One region of the Eubacterium sp. An3 genome, then DNA from elsewhere that is predicted to be linked to it. Evidence: predicted binding sites of a transcription regulator. Region 1 holds the regulator's gene; the other holds the start of a gene.
What was found. The regulator Rex, encoded in region 1, represses fermentation and respiration genes when NADH is low (regulators of the CRP and FNR family bind a similar motif). The targets are predictions, from matches to a motif close to ATTGTTAANNNNTTAACAAT.

Region 1 (4,435 bases):
GCCGGGCTGCCTCCAGGGCGGAAAGTCCTCCTGCCAGCAGACCGCAGATGATGCCGGTGAGCACGTCTCCGCTGCCTCCCGTCGACATACCGTTGTTACCGCTCATATTAATATATGTGGGAGCGCTGCCGTCAGACACAATGGTCCGGGCATCTTTCAGCACAAAAATATGACGCTGGTCAGCGTCTTCCTTCGCTGTTCCCATAAGATCATTCTTGATGTCCGCCACCGTCCTGCCCGTGAGCCGCTCCATTTCCTTAAGATGCGGCGTAAGAATCATCGGCGCGCCATAAGAATGGTAAAGCTCTCGTTCCTCTTTTTGCAATGCCGCCAATGTATTGATGCCGTCGGCGTCAATGACCAGCGGACAGCACCCCTGCGCCAGCACCGCAGACAGCAGCCGTCCGGTCAGTGCATTCTGCCCAAGTCCCGGCCCGATGCCCACCACACTGGCCCAGGCGAGGGCCTCCGGCAGCTTTTCCAAAGCTTCCTCTTCTGTCCGGTAGGTGGTCATAATGGCCTCAGGCACCCGGCTCTGGAGAATCTCCCGGTTCTCTTCACAGGTAAAGATCCGTACCAGGCCGCTGCCTGTCCGGTAAGCGGCAGACGCCGACAGACAGGCGGCTCCCGCCATGTTCTTCGCCCCCACAATGAGGAGCACCTTTCCGTATGTGCCTTTATTAGACCACGGGTGCCTCTTCGGAAGCCGGCACAGATCTTCCCGTGTATATGTCACAGTCTCCGGGCTGACGGCGTCCACCGCCTGTATCGGAAAGCCGATGTCCTTCACCACCACTTCCCCTGCCAGTGAAGCGCCGGGGTAAAGCGCCAGGCCTACTTTATTCAGGCCAAAAGTGATAGTCATATCTGCCTGAAAGCCATATCCCAGGATTCGTCCGCTGGATGCGTCCACGCCGGAAGGAATATCCACCGCGATCTTATATCCGTTCCGGCGGTTCACTTCTTCCAGCACTTCCCGCTGGATACCTGCCACCTCCCGCTTCACTCCCACGCCGAACACCGCGTCTACCCACAGGTCGCTGTCGGTCTCCGGCAAAGCTTCCAGGAAACATACGCCCAGATTCTCGAGAATCTTTCGCTGAATCTGATAAGATTCCGACGCCCGGCGGACACCGCCGATCTCAAAAATGCACACGTCATAGCCTATAGCGAGAAGCAGCCGTCCCAGCGCCAGCCCGTCTCCTCCGTTATTGCCCCGCTCCGCGATAATGGTGACGGACGCCGGAGCCGGAAAGCGTCGGACGATCTCTTCTTCCATGGCAAGAGCCGCCCTCTCCATAAGCACAATGCCCGGAATCCCCATGGTTTCAATACTATATGCGTCGATGCGCTGCATCTCATCTCCTGAACCTATATACTGCATAGTTTCCCTCCTCACACTATTGCCGCGGCGCACAAGCCGCTCTTATCCACATCCTTCATCTGCCTATAAAAAAGAAAGATGAAAAACCTCAGTCCTTCATCTTTCTGCCTGCTATTCATTTATGCTATGAATACGATAGGAAAGTGTCATAATACTTTCTGACAAATGCACATTTTCGACGATGACGTCCTCTGGTAAATTCAAATCCACCGGCGCAAAATTCCAAAACGCCTTCACACCCAGCTCAACCAGTTCTCTGGCTATCTTCGGCGCTTTGCTCCTTGGCAGAGTCAGTGCGGCGATCCGTACTTCATGTTTCGAAAGGAAATCCTCCAGCATGTCAATATCATAGACTTCCACGCCGCGCACGGTCATTCCCACCAGGCGGGGATTCACATCAAAAAGACCGATAATCTTAAAACTATTCTCTTCAAATTCCTGATTATTAGCCAGAGCTTGTCCTAAATTACCGGCACCCAGAATAATTACATTATTCGTTTTGTCAAGGCCAAGTATTTTCCCCATCTCATTATAGAGAAATTCCACATTATATCCATATCCCTGCTGACCAAATCCTCCAAAATTATTCAGGTCCTGTCGAATCTGTGAAGCGGTCACATTCATCTTCTGGCTCAGTTCTTTTGAGGAAATACGGACAACATCATTTTTCAATAAATCGCCGAGATACCGGTAATACCTTGGCAACCTCTTGATAACAGCAGGTGAAATCACTTTTTCATTGGCTGATCTCGCATTCACTTTCTTGTCTTCCATAGAATCCTTCCTTTGACAAAACTTTCGCATTCTATTTATTACACAGCAAATCAATTATACTCAGATTTTATTCATTTGTCAAACCAGTTTTTTCCCTTCCCTTATTTTTTCTTTCATGATAAAATAGCCAATGTTTGGTTTTTCGCCTTTTTCGCAGATTATAATAAGGAAGAGTTTTATCCTTTTTTCTGCGCGGACTGCACTTTTGTAAAAGATAAATATTTCACATTTTCTCTGAAAATTACGCTTTTAAAAATAAAACACACTGCATATACGGAGGTTTTTTATGATTTTAGCATGTCAAAAGATAACAAAAGCCTTTGGCGGCGATACAATTTTGAATAATATAAATTTTCTGATCAACGAGGGAGAAAAGGCCGCCCTGATCGGCATCAACGGCGCCGGAAAAACAACTCTTCTTAAAATCATCACCGGTGAGTATGAGGCGGACGGCGGCGAAGTGGTGCTGCAAAAGGGCGCTACCATGGGGTATCTGTCCCAGGTCATCGACGTGACTTCCCGCCGCACCATCTACGAAGAGATGCTGGACGCCAAAAAAGAGATCATCGACATGGAACAGAATATCCGCACTCTGGAACAGTCCATCAGCCGGCTTTCCGGAGAGGAACTGGAAAATGCCATGGAAAACTATTCCCGCCTGACAGAGCGTTTTGAAAAGGCTAACGGCTACGCCTGGAAAAGCGAGATCAACGGCGTCCTTAAAGGTCTCGGTTTCACCGAAGAAGAGTTCGATACTCCCATCCATACACTTTCCGGAGGACAGAAAACCCGTGTGGCTCTGAGCCGGATTCTTCTGACTCAGCCGGATATCATTCTTCTGGACGAGCCAACCAACCACCTGGACATGGACGCTATCCGCTGGCTGGAGACTTTCCTTGGCAACTACCGGGGCGCTGTACTCATCGTCTCCCACGACCGTTATTTTCTGGACCGGGTAGTTTCCAAGGTCATCGAGATCGAGGCCGGCGACAGCCAGACTTTCCTCGGCAATTACAGCCAGTATGCGGAGAAAAAGAAGGCGCAGCGGGACGCCCAGATGAAGCTTTACCTGAACCAGCAGCAGGAGATCAAACACCAGGAGGAAGTTATCACCAAACTGCGCTCCTTCAACCGTGAGAAATCCATCCGCCGCGCCGAGAGCCGGGAAAAAATGCTCGACAAAATGGAGCGGGTTGACAAGCCGGTGGTACTCAACAGCCGGATGCGCATTGCCCTGGAGCCGGAAGTGATGAGCGGCAACGATGTGCTCACCATCGAAAATCTCTCCAAATCCTTCGAGAACAAGCCGCTCTTCCGCAACCTGAATCTCTCCATCCAGCGTGGCGAGGTCGTCGGACTTCTGGGCGCCAACGGCACTGGAAAGACCACGCTCCTAAAGATCATCAACCGACACCTGCGTCCGGACGGCGGTAAGATTCATTACGGTGCGAAAGTATCCATCGGCTACTATGACCAGGAACAGCACGTGTTAAATGACGAGAAAACGATCTTCGACGAGATTTCCGACGCCTACCCGAAACTGACCAACACCCGCATCCGAAATGTGCTGGCTGCCTTCCTCTTTACCGGAGACCGGGTATTTCAGCAGATTGGGACGCTGAGCGGCGGCGAGAAGGGCCGGGTCTCTCTGGCTAAGCTGATGCTGTCAAACGCCAACTTCCTGATCCTCGACGAGCCGACCAACCACCTGGACATCCAGTCAAGAGAGATCCTGGAGGACGCCATCAACGCCTATGAGGGCACGGTTTTCTACGTGTCCCATGACCGGTACTTTATCAATCAGACTGCCACCCGAATCCTTGACCTGTCACCAGAGGGCATCGTCAACTACAAAGGTAATTACACCTACTATCTGGAACAGAAGGAAGCGGGAAACATTGCCGCGGACAGCGAGTCTGTGGCCAATCTGTCCACGGCAGAGACCACACCTGCCACATCCTCTTCCTCCAAAGAAGACTGGAAGAAATCCCGTGAGGAAGCTGCCAGACAGCGGAAGCGCGCCAACGAACTGAAAAAAACTGAGGCGGAAATCAGCCGCCTGGAAGAAGAAAATGAAGAGATCAAAAATGAGATGAACAATCCGGAGATTGCCAGCAACGTAAGCCGCCTCATGGAACTCTCCACCAAATACGAGGAGAACGAAGCAGCATTGCTGGAACTATATGATAAGTGGGAAGAATTGTCGGAAGACTAATGGGGATTTGTGAATCTTCAAGTATACCACACAGGCTATTTCAGAGAAGGCTGTGTTCAGAT
Region 2 (4,435 bases), on a different contig from region 1:
CTTCCACCCGCAAAACTGCCTCAGCTTCCGGAAGCCCCGCCGGCAGCACCAGTACAGGCTCCGCCGCCGGCTCCCAGAGTGCGGACGCCATACGGTCCAAAGCAATATTTGCTGCACGCGCCCGTCTTGGCGATCTCTACAGTCAGTCCAAACGGAATTTTCCTGGCTATGCAGACTGCTCCAGTCTTCTGCGCGACGTTTTTCTATCTGCTTCCGGCATCAATATCGGAGAAACCACCAGCGGACAAATCGCCAGACTTACCGCTTACAGGAAACCGCTCTCCGCTCTTCAGGCAGGAGATATCCTTATGCGGATTGAATCCGGTTCAAACCATGCGGCCCTGTATATAGGCAATGGTCAGTATATTCACGCATCGTCCACCAGAGGAAGGGTCATTATCTCAACCTACTATCCGGCCAGTTCCTACTGGACATGCTGTTATGACGCTGCCGCCTACTGCAGCAGCCAAAGATAATCCGTCTTCTTTGTCCGGGTAGTCAAAAACCCTCCCGGGAGTCAAATCCCTGGAGGGTTTTCTTTATAAGATCATAAATTCTTTCTCTGTTAATCTTCTGCGATATTACAGTCCTTTATAATATCTTCCCAGAGCGTCTGCTCCTACCATGGCTGCGTATACCTTCTCCGGTGTAATCTCCATAGGCTCATTGCCCAGAGTATCGGTCGGAGCTGCTGCCAGCGTAGCCGCTTCCATAAGAACATCCTTGTCAGGATTCTCAATTCCCAGATCCGCAAAGGTAGTAGGAAGTCCTACTTCCATACAGAAGGAAATCACTTCATCCAGTAAGTCTTCGTCTGCATTCTCCAGAACGAGCTGTGTCAGAGTACCGAAGGCAACCTTTTCTCCATGATATAAATGGTGGCATTCTTTAATACAGGTAAGACCATTGTGAATAGCATGCGCGCCTGCCAGACCGCCGCTCTCAAATCCGATACCGGAAAGAAGGGTGTTGGCCTCGATGATCTTCTCCACTGCCGGAGTACATACGTCCTGTTCCACTGCCAGTTTTGCCTTTACGCCTTCCTCGATCAGAGTATCGTAGCAGGCTTTTGCCAATGTCATAGCTGCAACAGTCACATTGCCGCCCGCACAGCTTGTGGCGTTGGAAATCTGACATGCTTTTGCTTCAAAATAAGTTGCCAGAGCATCACCCATACCGGATACAAGAAGTCTGGCCGGTGCTTTGGCAATAATGTCGGTGTCTACCAGAACCACATTCGGGTTAGCCGGCAGCCACAGGTATTCTTCAAACACACCGTCATCGGTATAAACAACTGTCAGTGCGGAACAAGGCGCATCCGTTGCCGCAATGGTCGGACAGATGATAACCGGCGTCTCTGTGTAATACGCAACAGCTTTTGCGGTATCAAAAATCTTTCCGCCGCCGACACCAATAACGAGATCACAGCTTTTTTCTTTTACGATGGCAACCAGACGGTCGATCTCTTTTTTGGAGCACTCGCCGTTGAATGTCTCAAATGTCAGTTCACAGCCGGTATCTTTGAAGCTGTCCTCAATGATACCGCCGACACGCTTACGTCCGCCTTCACTGATCAATACAAACGGTTTCTTACCTAACTTCACCGCGTATTCTGCCACATTTGCAAGTTCTCCCGGGCCCTGCACATATTTTGATGGGCTGATAATTACATTTGCCATAATAGAATCCTTCCTTTCCTTATGCACATGCAAATATTCCGGCATAGTCATTATGCCGTAAAGTCTCCTTCATATCGAAACTTTATGTGATTATTATAACAAACACTTTGCATAAATGGAAGAAATTATTTAAAAATTGCACAAAAAATCAGCTCAAAGCCGCTGTCACAAGAGCCATTTTATATACTTCGTCTGCGTTGCAGCCGCGGCTCAGGTCATTGATCGGCGCGTTAAGTCCCTGCAGCACTGGTCCGATGGCTTCGTATCCTCCAAGACGAGCTGCGATCTTATAACCGATGTTGGCAGCGCTGATATCAGGGAAGATAAAGGTGTTGGCCTGTCCGGCTACCGGAGAGCCCTGACATTTAATCTTTGCCACTTCCGGAGACACAGCCGCGTCAAACTGCAGCTCGCCGTCGATAGCCAGATCCGGAGCCAGTTCTTTTACTTTTGCTGTGGCGTTGGCCATTTTTGTCACAGAATCTCCCTTTCCGGAACCCAATGTGGAATAAGATAACATGGCAACCTTCGGATCAATACCGAATACCTCAGCCGTCTTTGCGCTCTCGATGGCAATCTCCACCAGATCGTCCTCGGTCGGATCAATATTGATCGCACAATCCGCAAAAGCAAGCTTCTCGTCGCCCTTTACCATGATGAAAGTAGAGCTTACGATCTTGTTGCCCGGTTTTGTCTTAATCAGCTGAAGCGCCGGACGAACCGTATCTGCTGTGGAATAGGTGGCGCCGCCCAGCAGACAGTCTGCCTTGCCCATCTTCACCAGCATGGTTCCGAAATAATTTCCCTGCGCTAAAGCGCTTCTTACCTGTTCTTCCGTCATTTTACCCTTACGAAGACGAACCATCTCTTCCACCATGGCTTCCATCTCCCCGTAATCCGCCGGATTCACAATCTGACATTTGTCAATATGAAAACCGCCTTCCTGAGCAGCTTTTTTCACTTCTGCTTCTTCACCGATAAGAATCACGCCGAGAATCCCTTCATTGGTCAGCTTATCAGCCGCATTGAGAATACGGGCGTCTGTTCCTTCTGTGAAAACAATAGTTCTCGGGTTTGCCTTTAACTGCTCCGCTAATTTTGTAAACATTTCTTGTCCCTCCAATAAAATATTCTGTATGTATCTTTTGAGCATGTATACAAAATACATGTAATTCTATCTTAATATTACGCCGCCGATATTGCAAGTATTTTATCCTAAACATAGGAATACGGCATGTGCAGCCAGCTGCGGAATCTGTTCCCGCAAAGCGCCGCATTTCACATCTATCCTAAATTATCTATCCTAAATCTGTCCGCATTTCTTTCTATATATATACTGCAGAGTTCCATCCACAAACCGGCCTTCCTGGAATGTTCCGGCCTTCACCATCTCCCAGTCTTTGTCTCCCGGCTGTCCATTCTCCGGAAGACGGGCAAAACCTTCCCACACTTTTCCGTCCCGGAAGACAGCGTCACAGAGCATGGTTCCGTCTTCCTCAAATACCTGATACCGGCTGCCTTCCCAACGGTAAGCAGTCACGCCGGAACGGTACCTGTTCTTATATCCGAGACGAAACTTCTTTCCGGTCAGCCGATGGAACAGATTGAGCATAGTCTGATTGAGAAGCGCTGTATATCTGACGCCATCCAGTTTGTCATAATACACCGGATAGAACGGAAGCACCATGCGCAGGAATACCTGACGGAGCTTTTCTGCGTCCCTCACCTCTCCCGGCTTCTTTTCTTCAGAACCCTCGCTGTCAATACAGGAAAAGAAATCGTCCAGAATATCCGCAGACTGAGGCGTCAGAGACTGCCTGATTCTGTCGTAATGTTTCTGCACCGCACCGGAAGGAACATTGACCCGGGTCAGCTGATTCCAGGTACCTCTCCGGTAATGCATGAACATCTTTTTGATAACCTGCGTCAGATACTGATACAAATCTTTTTTGGCTGCGGTCACCTCCGGATCCTCTTTGACCGGTTCCTTTTTTCTCTTCATTTCCACCGCGTCCACTTTCAAATCTCTGATTCGATTCCCGCCTTCTTCCTTTTGTTCCCCGGATTTTTTCCCGGATATCATTGCTGCGGCTGCTATCGCCAGAATAACCACAAGAGCAATGATGATTATTACCATTCCATTCATTTGCTACCTCCGTCTCTTCTCTCTCTTTTTTACATTCTGTACTAATTTTATACAATTCACGCTGAAATTTCAACATAATTCTCTGTCACAGGAAGTGCAATACCTCTTTTTTCGTCACAATTTTTTCGATTTCATCTGATAGAATAAGAACAGTTCTTGTAAAATCAGCATAATGATGATATGATAGGCCATATTTTCAGCGAGGGAACATATATGTTTGACTTATTTATCCAATGTAATATCAAAATACTGCTGGTACTCGTTGCTTTCGGTTTTATCATGGGCCGGGCCAGGCAGTCTGCATGGCGTAATTTTTCCAAAAACGCCCGGGGATATTTTCTGCTTGATTTTTTCAACCTGATCGGGACACCGGTTCACGAGCTGTCGCATCTGATTTTTGCGCTGCTTTTTGGATACCATATCGACAAGGTCTGTCTGTACCGGCGGATCAAAACAGCAAAGAAAAACGGCGGCACTCTCGGTTATGTCAAAATGCATTATGAAGGACAGGGGCTGTTTCACAGCCTGCGCCGGGATACCGGTCTGTTTTTTATCGGCATCGGGCCTCTTCTGCTGCCTCCGTTTCTTCTTTTTCTCGGAGGACAGTTTC

Region 2: the regulator Rex is predicted to act here: its motif matches at 1,763-1,782, upstream of B5F87_RS15170 (glycerol dehydrogenase).

The regions. Positions count from the first base shown of each region.
Region 1 covers NZ_NFIR01000011.1:87,038-91,472, reverse strand. The annotation lists gene B5F87_RS10815 (NAD(P)H-hydrate dehydratase) at 1-1,384, opposite strand, end outside; gene B5F87_RS10810 (redox-sensing transcriptional repressor Rex) at 1,496-2,158, opposite strand; gene B5F87_RS10805 (ABC-F family ATP-binding cassette domain-containing protein) at 2,445-4,373, shown strand.
Region 2 covers NZ_NFIR01000022.1:49,116-53,550, reverse strand. The annotation lists gene B5F87_RS15175 (SH3 domain-containing protein) at 1-476, shown strand, start outside; gene B5F87_RS15170 (glycerol dehydrogenase) at 582-1,679, opposite strand; gene pta (phosphate acetyltransferase) at 1,828-2,787, opposite strand; gene B5F87_RS15160 (hypothetical protein) at 2,983-3,825, opposite strand; gene B5F87_RS15155 (hypothetical protein) at 4,039-4,435, shown strand, end outside.